Regions from separate parts of the Mycobacterium venezuelense genome, predicted to be linked through region 1. Evidence: riboswitches for the same ligand, from Rfam matches in the RefSeq annotation. Region 1 holds a riboswitch; the other holds the start of a gene.
What was found. Region 1 has a riboswitch for cobalamin ahead of ACRCUN_RS26980 (ABC transporter substrate-binding protein). Riboswitches for the same ligand answer to the same signal wherever they lie in the genome.
Positions count from the first base shown of each region.

Region 2: another riboswitch for cobalamin. It lies ahead of ACRCUN_RS24010 (CbtA family protein); the one in region 1 lies ahead of ACRCUN_RS26980 (ABC transporter substrate-binding protein).

Region 1 covers NZ_JBONDW010000020.1:15,801-23,597, forward strand. The annotation lists gene ACRCUN_RS26965 (ABC transporter ATP-binding protein) at 1-68, opposite strand, end outside; gene ACRCUN_RS26970 (FecCD family ABC transporter permease) at 65-1,063, opposite strand; gene ACRCUN_RS26975 (class I SAM-dependent methyltransferase) at 1,093-1,857, opposite strand; gene ACRCUN_RS26980 (ABC transporter substrate-binding protein) at 1,854-2,870, opposite strand; cobalamin riboswitch at 2,940-3,126, opposite strand; gene ACRCUN_RS26985 (methyltransferase) at 3,285-4,373, shown strand; gene ACRCUN_RS26990 (TetR/AcrR family transcriptional regulator) at 4,446-5,066, opposite strand; gene ACRCUN_RS26995 (MurR/RpiR family transcriptional regulator) at 5,083-5,955, opposite strand; gene ACRCUN_RS27000 (class II glutamine amidotransferase) at 5,961-6,758, opposite strand; gene ACRCUN_RS27005 (type I glutamate--ammonia ligase) at 6,873-7,797, shown strand, end outside.
Region 2 covers NZ_JBONDW010000016.1:63,355-71,151, forward strand. The annotation lists gene ACRCUN_RS23975 (FAD-dependent oxidoreductase) at 1-1,003, shown strand, start outside; gene ACRCUN_RS23980 (helix-turn-helix domain-containing protein) at 943-1,923, opposite strand; gene ACRCUN_RS23985 (hypothetical protein) at 1,995-2,216, shown strand; gene ACRCUN_RS23990 (alpha/beta fold hydrolase) at 2,199-2,960, opposite strand; gene mhuD (mycobilin-forming heme oxygenase MhuD) at 3,000-3,317, shown strand; gene ACRCUN_RS24000 (serine hydrolase) at 3,292-4,656, shown strand; gene ACRCUN_RS24005 (histidine phosphatase family protein) at 4,665-5,213, opposite strand; gene ACRCUN_RS24010 (CbtA family protein) at 5,210-5,986, opposite strand; gene ACRCUN_RS24015 (CbtB domain-containing protein) at 6,009-6,221, opposite strand; cobalamin riboswitch at 6,178-6,368, opposite strand; gene clpC1 (ATP-dependent protease ATP-binding subunit ClpC) at 6,406-7,797, opposite strand, start outside.

The sequences.
Region 1 (7,797 bases):
AGCCGCCCGCCGGCCGACCAGCTGACGGCGTCGGCCACGATGGGGCCTGCCTGCTGCTCACCAGTCATCGGGGCCGCTTCCTGCGCGCGAGTATCAGCACGAAGATCGGCACACCGACCAGCGCGGTCACCACGCCGACCGGCAGTTCCTGAGGGGCGAACACGGTACGTGCCGCGGTGTCGACCCAGACCAGGAAGATCGCGCCGGTCAGTGCCGTGACCACGAGTAGCCTGCGATGCGCGGGACCGACGATGATCCGCGCCGCGTGCGGCAACACGAGCCCGACGAACCCGATGGCACCGGCCGCACTGACCAGGACCGCGGTCAGCAGCGCCGTCGTGACCAAGAGCAGGACCCGCACCCGCATGACCGCGACCCCGAGTGAGGCCGCCGCGTCGTGCCCGAACGCGAACGCGTCCAAGGCGTCCGACTGCGTCCAGCAGATCACGAGGCCCAGTGCGCACACCGCACCGCACAGCGCAACCTGGTCCCAATTGGCACCGCCGAGCGAGCCGAGCAACCAGAACAACACACCCCTGGTCTGCTGGGCATCGGCGGACGAGAACACGATGAACGAGGTGATCGCCGAAAAGAGTTGAGTGCCCGCGACTCCGGCCAGGACGACGCGATCCTGCCCGCCGCCCGCCGCGGCCGCGAGGATGAGCACCAGGACGAACGCCGTCAACGCCCCGGCGAATGCGCCGGCAGACAGGCTGAGCGCACCGCCGATGCCGGTGATCACCACCAGCACGGCTCCGGTCGAGGCGCCGGATGAGATGCCGAGCATGAAGGGGTCGGCGAGCGGGTTGCGCATCATCGATTGCAGAACCGCCCCGCAGATGGCCAAGCCGGCACCACAGATCGCGGCCAGCAGCGCACGTGGCAGCCGCAACTCCCACACGATCCCGTCATCGATCGGTGCCACCTCGGCACCGTGGTTCCAAAGATGTTGTGCGATAACGGCGTATACATCACGCACACCGAGGTCGGCGGGCCCGATCAGGATTGCGGCCATGATCGAGAGCGTCAGCCCGCCGACAGCGATCGGCACGAGCAACAACATCCCGGGGTTACGCACCGCCGGCGGGGCGCTCACTTCACGCCGAGCACGACATAGTCGTCGAGCAGTTGCCACACCGTTCCCGCCTCGGTGAACCCGGCCTGTACGAGAGCCGCCACGTGGAAGTCGACGGCGGTGGCCGGTGGGGCGGGGCGTTCGGCGAAGCGTTCGTCGCGGACCGCCGCTAGCGCGGCAGCGCCCGGCTGGGCCCGAGCCGCCTGCCACCACGTGTCCCAACTCGGTGCACCGTCCCGGTGCGCACGCTCCTGAGTCGCTTCGTCATGCGCGACCGCGAGCCGGCCGAGCGTCGGTGACCGGCGGTCGAAGCGGAAATGGTCGCCGTTGAGCAGGATTCCGCCAGTGCCGAGCAACGCGGCGGCGGCCGAGTAGACCCGTAACAGGGCATCGGGCATGAGCCAGTGCAACGCCGTCGTGGACACGAAGGCATCGGGCGCACGACCACCGAGCGCGTCGGCGACGAGCACCGGCCAGCCCTCGTCGTCGAGATCGGCATCGAGGACCGTGAGCCGGTCACCGTAGACCGGCCGCAACGCGCGGGTCGCGATGTCGAGCAACAACGGGTCATGGTCGACGGCCACAACCCTGGCGTTCGGCAGCGCATCGAGCACCCGCCTTGTCAATGAGCCTGGCCCACAGGCCAGGTCGACGACCACCGGGGTGTCGCCGCATGCGAGTTCCAGTAACTCGACCATGATCCGGAATCGACCTTCGCGATCGGCGATATAGGCCGCCTGCTGCCGGTCCCACGAGGCCAGAAGAGATTCGGCGCCGCTCATTTACCCACCACCCCGAGGGTGCGCAGGCCGGACGCGACTGTCTCGATCGCGTCGACATTGCGCAGTGACGGGTCCATCGCGGTGCCCGGCAACACGATCCACCGGCGTTCCCGCACGGCTTTCAGACGCTTGGCGGCCGGATCAGATTCCAGGAAGCGGATTTTGGCGGCCGCGCTGTCCCCGTCGTCACCACGGGTCAGATCGGCGAGGACGAGCACGTCGGGGTCGCGTTCCAAAATGGCCTCCCATGAGATCTCGGGCCACAGTTGACGATTATCGGCGAATGCGTTGCGGGCGCCCAGTTCGGTGGTGATGATTCCCGGAGCACCGCAGCAGCCCGCGATGTACGGAGTCTTGGTGCCCGCATACCACCACATCATCGAGACGCCGTCGGCCTTGAGTCCGTCGGCCGCGGTGGCCTTTCGCGCGCGCAGCGACGAGATCAGCTGATCGCCCCGCTCCTCGACGCCGAATATCTTTGACACATCGGCGATCTCTGCATACATGTCGTCGAGCGTGAGCGCACGCTGCTGGGCGGCGTCCTGCCCACCGCATTCGCTCGAGGATTGGTAGGTGGGTACGCTGAGACTCTCGAACCGGTCCCGCGGAGCGACCCCTTCGTCGGTGAACGACCAGTCGAACGTTGCGTACACGAAGTCGGGCTTCTCCTTCAGTACACGTTCGAACGACGGGAAATCGCGGCTCAGTACCGGTACTTTGGCATTCTCGGCGGCCAGCTCGGGGCGGACCTCGTCGCTCCACGATGCGCTGCCGACCATGCGATCGGCCAGTCCGAGCGTCAACAACAGCTCGGTTGCCGGCTGGTTGATCGATACCGCGCGTCGCGGTGGCGCTTTCACCGTCACCGAGCGCCCGCAGTTCTCCACCGTGACGGGATAGCCAACGGGTTCGCCGCCGGATGCGACAGTGGACTTGCCTGCCGAGGAGCCACAACCGGCCAGCAACGATATGGCAAGCAGGAGAACAGATATGGTGCGCGTGCATTCAGACACGACGAGACCTTTCGATCCGGGACCCGACCGCGGAGTCCGTCCGATGGGCGGACCTCACGCCGCAGCCCGGCGACAAGGCCCGAGCCAGCAGGTCTTCGGACTCGGAATCATCCAGGCGGAGCGCCTTCCCGGCCCCGTCGAGGGACCAGTGGCCGTTGCTCCGCCTGTCCTCCATACCGCTGCGCGTCAGTTCCGGATTCTCACCGGATTCCCTGACCCAACCAAGTTGGGTACGACTGGCTCGTCCGGACCATACCAGCGCGCCGGATCGGGTAGGCGCCTCGACGGCGCGCGTGGGAACTGAGGGCATCAACACGCCTTAATGATAATCGTTTTCATTAAGGCGTTGCGCAGCACCCCTGGCAACTTTTCCGTCCGGCCGCCAAGACACGCGCGCTGCCCTACATTCATCCGGTGACTACCGCCAAGGTGCCTCCCGTCGGCCTGGTCCGCGCCGCCGAACGCGTCCGCCATCACCTGCGCAGGCTCTACCAGCGAACAGCCCCACCGCCCGCGGTGATGCTTGAGTTGATCCTCTCCGCCTGGGTGGCGCAGGGCATCACCGTCGCAGCAGAGCTCGGCGTCGCCGATGCGCTCGCCGACGGTCCCCTGAAGCCGGATGAGCTGGCCCGCCGGGTCGACGCCAATGCCGACGCGCTGGACCGGCTCATGCGGGCACTGGTCAGCGAAGGGGTGTTCCGCCGCACGCGCGACGGACGCTATGCGCTCAACGCGCTCGCCGACAGCCTGCGCAAGGACGCTCCGGTGTCGATCGCGGGAATGGCCCGGTTCGTGGGTTCACCGCAGCATCGCGAGCACTGGAGCCATCTCGGCGACGCCGTACGCACCGGCGAGGCCATCATCCCAAAGCTGCGTGGCAAGGATGCCTTCGACTACATCGGTTCCGAGCCCGAACTCGGTGCGATCTTCAACGATGCCATGACGAGCATCTCGGAATTGGCAATCTCCCCGGTGGTCGCCGCCTACGATTTCAGCCGCTTCGCCACGATCGCCGATGTCGGCGGCGGGCACGGCCGGCTGCTGTCGGCCATCCTCGAAGCGACGCCATCAGCCAATGGTCTGCTCTACGACCTGCCGCAGGTCGTCGAGGGCGCCCCGGCGTTGCTCGGCAGGTACGGCACCGCGGATCGGGTGCACGTGCTCCCCGGGTCGTTCTTCGAACGCGTGCCCGAGGGCGCCGACGCCTACCTCATGAAGAACATCATTCACGACTGGCCCGACGAGCAGGCGCTGACGATCTTGCGCAACGTGCGCGCCGCCGCAGTGCCAGGCACCACGCTGCTGCTCATCGAGGGCGTCATCCCCGACCACGACCGGGAGTTCATCGGCAAGTGGACCGATATGGAGATGCTCATCGGCATCGCGGCCCGCGAGCGTACCGAGGCCGACTATCGCAAGCTCTACGAGCAGGCCGGGTTCCGGCTGACCCGCGTGGTGCCGACAGCGTCACCGTTCAGTTTGGTTGAGGGACAGGCGGTCTGAGATGACCGAGCGTGCACACAGATCGGCGAACTGGCGAATTCTACGATCTGAGCGCACGCTCGGCGATACGGGCTAGCCCGCAGCGCGGTCCGGGTTCGCGTCGGACGGCGTGCCCTTCAAACCGCGCCAGAACAGGTTGATCATCAACTCGGCGGCTTCGTTGACGTCGGCGTCGCCAGTGCTGACCCGGGTCGCGATGGCCTCACCCGCACCGACCAGTGCGACGGCCATCATCTCGAAGTCGCTGTCGGGCTGAGGATTACGGGTACCCGTGCTCAACAGCCTTGCCACCAGGTCGATGATGCGCTCGCGGCCCTCCCGCACGGTGTGAGCGAACGCCTGCGAACTCGTGGCCTGGGTGTAGAGCACCATCCAGGAGGCGCGGTTGGTGTCGATGTAGGTCAAAAATGACCGCACCGCGTTGCGCAGCAGGTCCTTCGGGCTCTGGGTGAAGTCGATCTGGCCGCGCACCACGTCGACGAACCGGGTCAGCTCACGGTTCAGGCAGGCTCCGAACAACTCCTCCTTGGAGCCGTAGTACAGGTACAGCATCGGTTTGGAGATCTCGGCCTCGGCCGCGATCGCGTCCATCGAGGTCTCGTGATAACCGTTGACCGAGAACATCTGTACCGCGGCATCGAGCATCTGCTGTTCGCGCACGGCGCGCGGGAGCCGCTTCGTTCCACCAGCCATCCGAACAGGGTATCTGTCAGGGCAGCAACTCCGTACGCCGTTGCTCTTCCCACAGTGCCATGCGGGTGCGTGCGGGTTCGCCGACGGCGTCCATGACGAGCGGTATGAGCAGTTCGGTGAGCAGGAATCCCGCCGCCATGCTCTGGTAGGTCGTACCGACGGTGCTCGACGCCGCGAGCACCACCTCGGCGTCGGGTGCCACGGGGCAGGCCAGGTCGTCGGTGATGAGCAGCACGGTCGCGCCGGCCCGGTGCACGCGCCCGGCCAGGACGGCGGCGCTGCGCTCGTAGCGGTGGTAGTCGAACAACACGAGTACGTCGGTGCGCGACAGTTCCAGCAACGCACCGAGGTCGCGCCCGGTCGGATCGGTGAGCACCCGCACACCGGGCCGCAGTTGCTCGAGGTGGGCGGCCAGGTGCACGGCCAGCAGCTGCGAGAACCGGCCGCCGTGCAGGTAGAGGGTGCGACCGGTGTCCGCCAGCAGCGCCACCGCGGCTTCCAACGCGGATTCCGGGAGCATCGCCAACGTGTCAGCGGCCCGTTCGTTCTGCGCGCGGGCCTGCTGCAACAAGCGATCGAGCATGCTGCCGGCAGGCGGCGCATCGGGAAGCCGCGTGATCGGCCCGCTCGATCTCGCCGACAGCTCGGCACGTAATGCCACCTGCAGATCGGCGAAGCCCTCGTAGCCGAGTGACTGCGCGAATCGCAGCACGGTCGGCGGACTCACCTCGGCTCGTTCGGCGAGCCGGGCCGCGCTGGCGAGACCCGCGCTCGGATAGTCGGCCAGCAACGCCCGCCCGACCCGTCGCTCGGCCTTGCTCAGTGACGGTAGCGCCGCCGTCGCACGCGCCTCCACCGTCGCCTCGCCGTTAGCGGAATCTCCTGACACGCTTCTCAATCTGCCATGACCGGTACCGAAGTCATCGACAAGTCACTCATCGAGATTGCGGTGACGCTCTCGGGCGGCAACGGCTGCCAATCCAAATCCCCGAAACCGGTGGATCCCACCACGACTGTGCCGTCGGCGGGGCGGGCCCACCGCAAAGCGAAGTAGTCCTCGAGATGCTCGGTCGGCAGCTCGGCGGCGGTGATCTCCTCGACGTCCTCGTCGGGCAGAAAGCTGTGCGCGTGCGCGTGCACGGCGATCAACTGACCCTCCCCGAGCACGAGCGCGTTGAGGCTCGCTTCCGGGTAGATCGGCCGCAACTGCGCCACCGCGCGCCGGACCGCCTCGGGCAGATCGGGCGCCGTACGGCGGTGTTGCCGGATGACGCCGAAGTAGCGCTCGCTGTCGGTCGTGCCCCGCATCGACGCGGCGATGTCTGGTTTGAGCATGTCGTCGAGTGGACCGGCCGGCTTGATGGATCCGTTGTGCGCCATGGCAACTCCGCCGACGACAAAGGGATGCGAGTTCTGCGGTTCGACGGCGAGCCCGTTGGTGGCCCAACGCAGATGCACCATGCTCGCGAGTGCGGGCGGGCGCCGCACCGCTGAATCGAACGCGGGATCGTCGAGCGCGCTACCCGCCGAGACCTCGACGCCCGGCGCGTCCCCGGCCTGCTCGATCCGCGCGATGCCCCAGCCGTCACCGTGTACGCGCGTCAATGCGACGAAGTCCTTGAGGACATGGGCGCCGACGGCATCCGAGACGGAGATCGGTGTCGTCGACACCACGCCCAGCAGTCGGCACATCGATCGCCCCTCCCCGCGCAAAATTTAACGAATCGAACCTATAGCGCTCATATTAAAGAATATGAAACATTTATGACATAGCGTGCTCGCAGACTCAGACCGTCAGGAGGACCTATGCCGGCAGCCGTCACGCCACGCATCGATGCACTGCGTGCAGAAGGCGTCGAGATCGTGGCCGGATCGCTGACCGACCTGGCAGGTGTAACCCGCGCCAAATATGTTCCACTGCAGCGAGTTTCCGCGTTCGAAGAATCCGGCATGGGAGTCTCGCCGTCATGGAGCGTGTTCTGCGCGGACAGCGGAATCGCCTTCACGCCGACCATCGGCGTGGTCGGCGACCAGCGGATCCGCATCGACGCCACCGAGCTGCGGCTCGTCGAGGAGGGAATCGCATGGGCGCCCGCGAGCCTGTACGACCAGCAGGGCAACCCCGCCCCACTGTGCGCCAGGTCGCTGTTGGCCGCCACTGAACGCTCCGCGTCCGCGCGTGGCCTCAACGTGCTCGTCGGCGCAGAGCTCGAATGCACGTTGCTCGCACCGGACGGCGGGCACGCCACCACGGCCAACTGGTCGCCCTACGGCATCCGCACGTCGCTGGACCGGTCGGCCTTCCTCGTCGACCTTGCCGCCGCGGCCGCCCGCGCCGGTCTTGCCGTCGAACAACTTCACACCGAGTACGGCCATGACCAGCTCGAGGTGTCGTTGGCGCCTGCGACGCCGGTGGCAGCGGCCGACGCAGTCATCCTGGCGCGCATCGTGATCGGCCGGGTCGCGGCGCGTCACGACATGACGATCTCGTTCTCTCCCGTGCCCTTCGCCGGCGAGGCGGGCAACGGGGCGCATCTACACCTGTCACTGGCCGACGACGACGGCCCGCTGCTGTCGGGTGGCGACGGACCACACGGCATGAGACCGTCCGGATGCTCGGCCGTCGCGGGTGTGCTCGCCGGCCTGCCCGATCTGGTTGGCGTGTATGCCGGTTCGGTGCTTTCGGCATCGCGGCTCAAGCCGGGTAACTGGGCGGGTGCCGCCAAATGCT
Region 2 (7,797 bases), on a different contig from region 1:
GAACGTAGAAATCCGTACCGGCCGAAACGTCCGCAGTCTGATGACGACGCCGGATCGCCGCCGGATCACCGGGGTGCGGCTGGAGAGCACGGACGGCGAAGGCACAGAGCTGACGGCGGATCTCATCGTCGATGCGACCGGACGCGGTTCGCGGGCACCGGTGTTCCTGGACGAGCTCGGGTACGGGCGCCCTCGCGAGGACGAGCTGACGGTACGACTCGCCTACGCGAGCCAGTTGCTGGCGATGCCGTCCGAGGCGATCCCCCAGCACGGCGTCGCAATCTTTCCTGAGCCCGGCCGACCCAAGACGTGGGCGCTGATCGGCTACGAGCACGACACATGGATTTTGACCGTCGGTTCCATGGCTGGCATCGAGCCGCCCGCGAATTGGGACGAAATGCTGGAATACGGGGCGGATTTCGCGCCTCCGCACGCACTTGAGGCGGTACGGGCAGCCGCGCCCGTCGGCACGGTCGCGCACTACCGGGTGCCGTCCAACCGGTGGCGTCGCTACGACAAGATGCGGCGGCTTCCCGAGGGCCTGCTCGTGATCGGCGATGCCATCGCCAGCTTCAATCCGATCTACGGCCAGGGCATGACGCTCGCGTCGATCGAGGCGGTGTTGCTGCGCGACTGCCTTCGCCGGTCCGACCGCGACCTGCCGCGTCGTTTCTTCGACGCTTCGGCGCGCAAGCTGAAGGTCGCGTGGCAGACGGCGGTCGGAGCCGATCTGGCGCTTCCCGAGGTGTCCGGTCCCCGGCCGCTGTCCATGCGGCTGAGCAACGCCTATCTGGAACGCGTCATGACCGCCGCCGAACGGGATCCGGTGGTGACCAATCAGCTGACCCGGGTGACCGGCATGGTCGACTCACCGGCCCGGCTGCTGTGGCCCGCGTTCATGCTGCGCGTTGCGCGCTCCGGACGCGCCGCGGCGCCCGACGGTTACGCGGTGGCCTCCGCGACCTCGGATTCGTCGCCCGCACAAGCGAACCGGCGGCGATAGTCCGACGGCGTAACGCCGATCACGCGCCGGAAGTGGTGGCGCAACAAAGTGGCCGTACCGAATCCGGCCTGACCGGCGATCCAGTCGATGTCCAGATCGGTCTCCTCGAGGAGCCGGCGCGCATAGAGCACGCGCTGATCGGTGATCCATTGCATCGGCGTCGTACCGGTCTCCTCGACGAACCGGCGCGCGAAGGTCCGCGTCGACATCGCCGCCCGCTTGGCCAGAGTCGAGACGGTGTGCGGCTTGTCGAGGTTGCCGATGATCCAATCGAGGTGCGGGGCAAAGCGTTCCGAACACCGGACCGGGATCGGCTGGTCGATGAACTGTCGTTGGCCGCCGTCGCGCTGCGGCGGGACCACCATCCGGCGGGCGATCTTGTTGGTGACCTCGCTGCCCAGTTCCCGGCGCACGAGGTGCAGGCACGCATCGATGCCCGCGGCGGTTCCCGCGCTCGTGATGAGGTTGCCGTCATCGACGTAGAGCACGTTGCGGTCCACCCTCGCCGTCGGATACAGCCTGGCCAGTTCGTCGGCATGCATCCAGTGCGTTGTGCACGGCCTGCCGTCGAGCAGTCCGGCCGCACCGGCCAGGAACGCACCCGAGCAGACGGTCAGGATGATCGAGCCCGAGGCGGCGGCGGCCCGCACCGCGTCCAACGCCTCGGGCAGGTAGTCCGACCCGCCGATCGCCGGAATCGCCACCAGGTCGGCCCCGACGAGATCGTCGAGACCGTGGTCCGGCGTGATCGTCGCCCCGACCGACGTCCGCAACGGCTTACCCGGCTCCGGGCCGCAGACCTTGAAGTCGAATTTCGGCACCCCGTCGGCAGATCGGTCGATGCCGAAGACCTCGCAGATCACCCCGAACTCAAAAATCGCTAGCCCATCGAGCACTAGCGTCGATACGCTTTTAAGCATGGCAGCATTTTATCGCAAGGTGTCAGCGCTGCCACTGTTGGCGGGATTTCGACGCTACAAAAATTACTGCCATGACTGTTGCACTCGCTCTGTTGATCCTCATATCGCCGTTTGTGGTCGCCGCAGCGCTGAGCTGGGCAGCGCACCGTGACGGCATCCTGCGTTTCCGCATGGACCTGTTCGCCCCGGATTACGACTCGTATCGCGCCGAACACGAACTCGACGCGATCCGCACCCGCTTCGAGCACGATCCGGTCTGGCCGTCCGCCGGTGTCCTAGGTGAGCGACGCTAGAAAACCCGAGACGGCGTCGCGATAGATCTGCGGCTGTTCGTCGTGGATCAGATGACCGGCCCCGGCGACGTGCAAATACGTTGTCCGGTGGCCGGTTTCGTCCATCTGGCGCATTTGTCCGGTCGGCGCCACCGAGTTGCCCGCCTCAAGGAGCAGCGTCGGCACCTTCACCGCGCGCCACTGCTCCCAGTAGTCCCGCCTACCCCATTCGGCCGCGATGTCGAGCCACCACTGCGGATGGCCATGCAGGCGCCAGCCCGTGGCGGTCCGGTCGAACGCCTCGAGGAAATACTGGCCGGCGACCGGCCCGAACTCGTCGTAAACCTCTTGCGCTGAACCGAATTCGACCGGCAGCGCGTGTACCCACGGCTCCCACGGCCCCGTGGTGCGGCCCCGGAAGTCAGGCGCCATGTCCTCGACCACCACCGCGGTGACCAGATCCGGTCGCGAACCCGCCAGACACCACGAGTGCAACGCACCCATCGAATGGCCGACCAGGACGGCCGGTCGCCCCAGCGCGGCGACCGCGTCGCCGAGATCGGCCACGAACCGCTCGGTGCTGATCGGATACGGATCGGGAACGTCACGTCCGCGATGCCACGGCGCGTCGTAGGTGTACACCTCCCCCAGCCCGGTCAGCCACGGCAACTGACGCGACCACGTGCTGCCACGCCCCATCAGCCCGTGCACCAGGACGATGGGGGCGCCGTGACCACCGCGGTGGGTGAGGAGATCTGTGACCATGCCGTTATCTTGCCGAGGAGTCACGGTAGCCTGAACGGCATGCCCGTCGTGAAGATCAACGCCATCGAGGTCCCGCCCAACGCAGGCCCCGAACTGGAGAAGCGGTTCGCGCACCGTGCACACGCCGTCGACAATCAGCCGGGCTTTCTGGGCTTCCAGCTGCTGCGCCCGGTCAAGGGCGAAGACCGCTACTTCGTCGTGACGCAGTGGGAGTCCGAGGAAGCATTCCAGGCCTGGGCTTCCGGCCCCGCGATCGAGGCGCACAAGGGTCAACAGGCTAACCCCGTGGCAACCGGGGCTTCGCTGCTGGAGTTCGAGGTTGTGTTGGACGTTGCGGGGCCCGGCGCCCAGGCGTAGCCGGGGCCGGGCGTTGCGCCGCGCGGCCGGTCTGGCGACTATCGTCGCGGTCGCCGCAACCCTGGCTTGCGGCTGTTCGCACAGCGTGGCCCCAGCGGCCGAGGTGTCTTACGGCGCCCACATCGACACCAAGACTCCTCCCGGCTTACGGGCCAAGCAGACCATGGACATGCTGAACTCCGACTGGCCCATCGGGCCGATCGGGGTGCGCACCCTGGCTGCCCCGGAGGCGGTCGACGAGGTCGGCACGAAGATGGATTCCATCTGGTGGGATCGCCCGTTCCGGGTCACCTCGGTCGACATCGGCGCAGGCCAGGCCACGCTGCACGTACTCACGTCGTACAACGTGGCCCAGGACATCGAGCTGCGCACCGACGATCTCGGCATGGTGGACCGCTTCGAGATCAACACCGTGCATCCGACCATCGACAAGTGGTCCGATATCGACGAAGAGATCGCCAAGACCGGCGCCAAGTACTCGTATCAGGTGTCGAAGGTGACCGACGGCAAGTGCGAGACGGTCGCCGGCACCAACACCGATCTGTCGCTGCCGTTGGCTTCGATCTTCAAACTATATGTGCTGCTTGCGGTCTCGGACGCGATCAAGGCCAAGACGCTGAGCTGGGACGACAAGCTGACCATCACCAAGGACGGCAAGGCGCTCGGCTCGGCGGGGCTGGACAAGCTGCCGCCGGGCGCCCAGATCACCGTCCGGACCGCGGCGCAGCAGATGATCTCGGCCAGCGACAACATGGCCACCGATCTGCTGATCGCGCGGATGGGCACCGGCGCGGTGGAACGTGCCCTGGTCACCGCGGGTCATCACGACCCGGCCAGCATGACGCCGTTCCCGACGATGCACGAGGTGTTCTCGGTCGGCTGGGGTGAGCCGAACCTGCGCGAGCAATGGAAGAACGCTTCGCCAGAAGACCGGGTTCGGCTCTTCAAGCAGACCAATTCCCGCCCCTATCAACCAGATCCGAACCGCACCCATACCCCGGCCTCCAACGATGGCCTGGAGTGGTTCGGCAGCGCGGCCGACATCTGCCGCGTGCACGCGGCCCTGCAGAAGTCGGCGGTCGGTGAGGCAGCGCCCGTCAAGCAGATCCTCTCGGCGCTGCCCGGTATCGATCTGGATCCGGCGAAGTGGCATTACATCGGCGCCAAAGGCGGAAATCTGCCCGGCGATCTGACATTCAGTTGGTACGCGGTCGATCACACCGGGCAGCCGTGGGTCGTGAGTTTCCAATTGAACTGGCCGCAGTTCCGCAGTCCCACCGCGGCGGGGTGGCTGCTGTCGATCGCAAAGCGCGCATTCGCGCTCGCCCCGGTCGGGTAAGTGCTCGGCTAGTTGCTGCGCAATGTCCAGGCGTGGCCGCGGAAGTGCAGCACGGTGCGGCTGACGGGGGCGATGTCGATGCGCCAGAACGATTTCGGCGGTGCGTCTAGCGCAACGAGGATCGCGGCGCGGATCACCGCCGGATGAGTCACTGCAACGATCCGGCCCCGCATTGCGGGCAGGGTGTCCAACCAACCGCGCACCCGGTCGACCAATTGGACGACGGATTCACCGCCATGCGGTGCGCGGGTGGGATCGGTCAGCCAGATCGCGAGGTCGGCGGGCAACACCCCGCTGAGCACCCCGCCGCGCCAGCGACCGCAATCCAGGTCGGCGAGCTTGGGTTCGACCTCGGCTTGCAGGCCCAGCAGTTCAGCGGTCTGCCTGGTGCGTTTCTCGGGTCCGCAGAACACGTTGTCGGTGCGGCCCAGATCGATCGACGCGTCGGCCTGCCGGTGCCCGACCGGGTTCAACGGTTCATCGGTGGGAAACCGTCCGGCTGCCATGGCATCTGTCATGGCATGCGCCACGAGTGACAGCCGGACGACCTCACTCACGCCGCGACGTCCGCCTGTCGCCGGCTCGGGGCCTCACCGAGCAGCCGAGCCGCAAGCGGTGCGAACACCAGCCCGATCGTCGCCCACATGACGAGTTGCGTCAGCAGCGAGTACAGCCGGAACTCGTACAGATCGTCGGCAGGGAACGCACCCGGCGTCTCGTCGATGGTCGGCAGAACCAGCATGACGACCGCGATGGCCGCCACGTAGCCACCGGCAGCTAGCAACGTCGCGTTCCAGGTGCCGAACCGGGCCACGAGCTGCCTGCCGAGGTAGACCGCGGCCACCAACAACGCCGCCGATACGACGACCATCAGCAGGTACAGCAGCGTGCGCTGCTGGATGGTCTCGTCGAGGCTGACCGCGGGAGGATTGGCCGGATACTTCAGCGACGGCACGACGTACAGGGACACGAACATCCCGCCCGCCAGCAGCACCGACAACACCCGCGGAGAGATCGCCCCGACGCGGCCATAGGCGACGCAGTACGCGACGGCGAACAACGCGCCCATGGCCACGGCGAATGCGATCACGCCGAAGCCGAGCCCGATGTTGGCCTGCACACCGCGGCTGATCAGTTCGACCCCGTGCTCGTGGGCGCCGCCCGCCGCCGCGCCGTGGTCGTGGGCATGGGAGTGGGCATCGCCGCCGGTCTCCTCGAACGCGATCGCGCGGTCGATCACGGGTTCGACGAAGATGCGGGCGAAGATGAATGCGAGCAGGCCACCGAGGGCGCCGGCCAGAAGACCGCGCCCGATTATGCGCTTTTCCATTGTGCTTGGGTCTCGTCTGCCGTCAGTGGCAGGGGAAGCCAAGCAGGTGGCGGGCATCGTGCACGAACTCGTGCACGTAGGTGTTGTTGCCGAACACCGAGGTCGCGCCCTGATCAAGCCCGACGAAGTACAGCAACACCAACGCCAGGAATGCGGTCAGTGACAGCCACAATGCGGCCTTGGTTGCCGAGAGGTCGAGTGCGGGAGCGACGCTCTGACGTGTCGGTGAAGTCATCAGCTGGTCCTTTCTGGGATTTCGCGTCCCAGTCCGAAGAGTGACAGGCACAGGGTCTGACTGTGACAGTGGCGCGACCGTTCTGGACTTTCACCAGATTCCTTCGCCTGTCGATTACAACAAGCATCGTAAGCCACACAAAAGACCCCCGACGGAAGTCGGGGGTCTTTTGTGAATCAACTGCCTACTCGCTGGATGCGGCGCCCGGCGAACCGGCCGCGCTCGCGCCCGCGAGATCCGGCTCGGCCGGCTCGGCACGCTTGGGCCCACCCACGAACGTGAACTTCGCGTCCTCGCCGGGGCCTTCGCCGTCCCAGCCTTCGACGTCGACCGTCACCAGCTGGCCCGGGCCGACCTCCTCGAAGAGGATCTTCTCCGACAGCTGGTCTTCGATCTCGCGCTGAATGGTCCGGCGCAGCGGGCGGGCCCCCAGCACCGGATCGAACCCACGCTTGGCCAGCAACGCCTTCGCCTTGTCGGTCAGCTCCATGGCCATGTCCTTGGTCTTGAGCTGGTTTCCGACCCGGCCGATCATCAGGTCGACCATCTTGATGATCTCGTCCTGCGTCAGCTGGTGGAAGACGATGATGTCGTCGATACGGTTCAGGAACTCCGGGCGGAAGTGCTTCTTCAGCTCGTCGTTGACCTTCTGCTTCATCCGCTCGTAGTTGTTCTCGCCGCCGCCCTGGGAGAAGCCGAGCCCGACAGCCTTGGAGATGTCGGAGGTACCCAGGTTGGAGGTGAAGATCAACACGGTGTTCTTGAAGTCGACCGTGCGACCCTGACCGTCGGTCAGGCGACCATCCTCGAGGACCTGCAACAGGCTGTTGTAGATCTCCTGGTGGGCCTTCTCGATCTCGTCGAACAGCACGACGCTGAACGGCTTGCGGCGCACCTTCTCGGTGAGCTGGCCGCCCTCTTCGTAGCCGACGTAGCCGGGAGGGGCACCGAACAGCCGCGATGCGGTGAAGCGGTCGTGGAACTCGCCCATGTCGATCTGGATGAGCGCGTCGTCGTCGCCGAACAGGAAGTTGGCCAGCGCCTTGGACAGCTCGGTCTTACCGACACCGGACGGGCCGGCGAAGATGAACGAACCGGACGGGCGCTTGGGGTCCTTCAGGCCGGCACGGGTGCGGCGGATGGCCTTGGAGACGGCCTTGACGGCATCCTCCTGGCCGATGATCCGCTTGTGCAGCTCCTCCTCCATGCGCAGCAGCCGAGTCGTCTCCTCCTCGGTCAGCTTGAACACCGGGATGCCGGTCCAGTTGCCGAGCACCTCGGCAATCTGCTCGTCGTCGACTTCGGCGACCACGTCGAGATCACCCGAACGCCACTGCTTCTCCCGCTCGGCGCGCTGCGCGACCAACTGCTTTTCGCGGTCGCGCAGGCTCGCGGCCTTCTCGAAGTCCTGCGCGTCGATCGCGGACTCCTTCTCACGCCGCGCGTCGGCGATCTTCTCGTCGAACTCGCGCAGGTCTGGCGGTGCGGTCATGCGGCGGATCCGCATGCGGGCGCCGGCCTCGTCGATCAGGTCGATGGCCTTGTCGGGCAGGAACCGGTCGTTGATGTAGCGGTC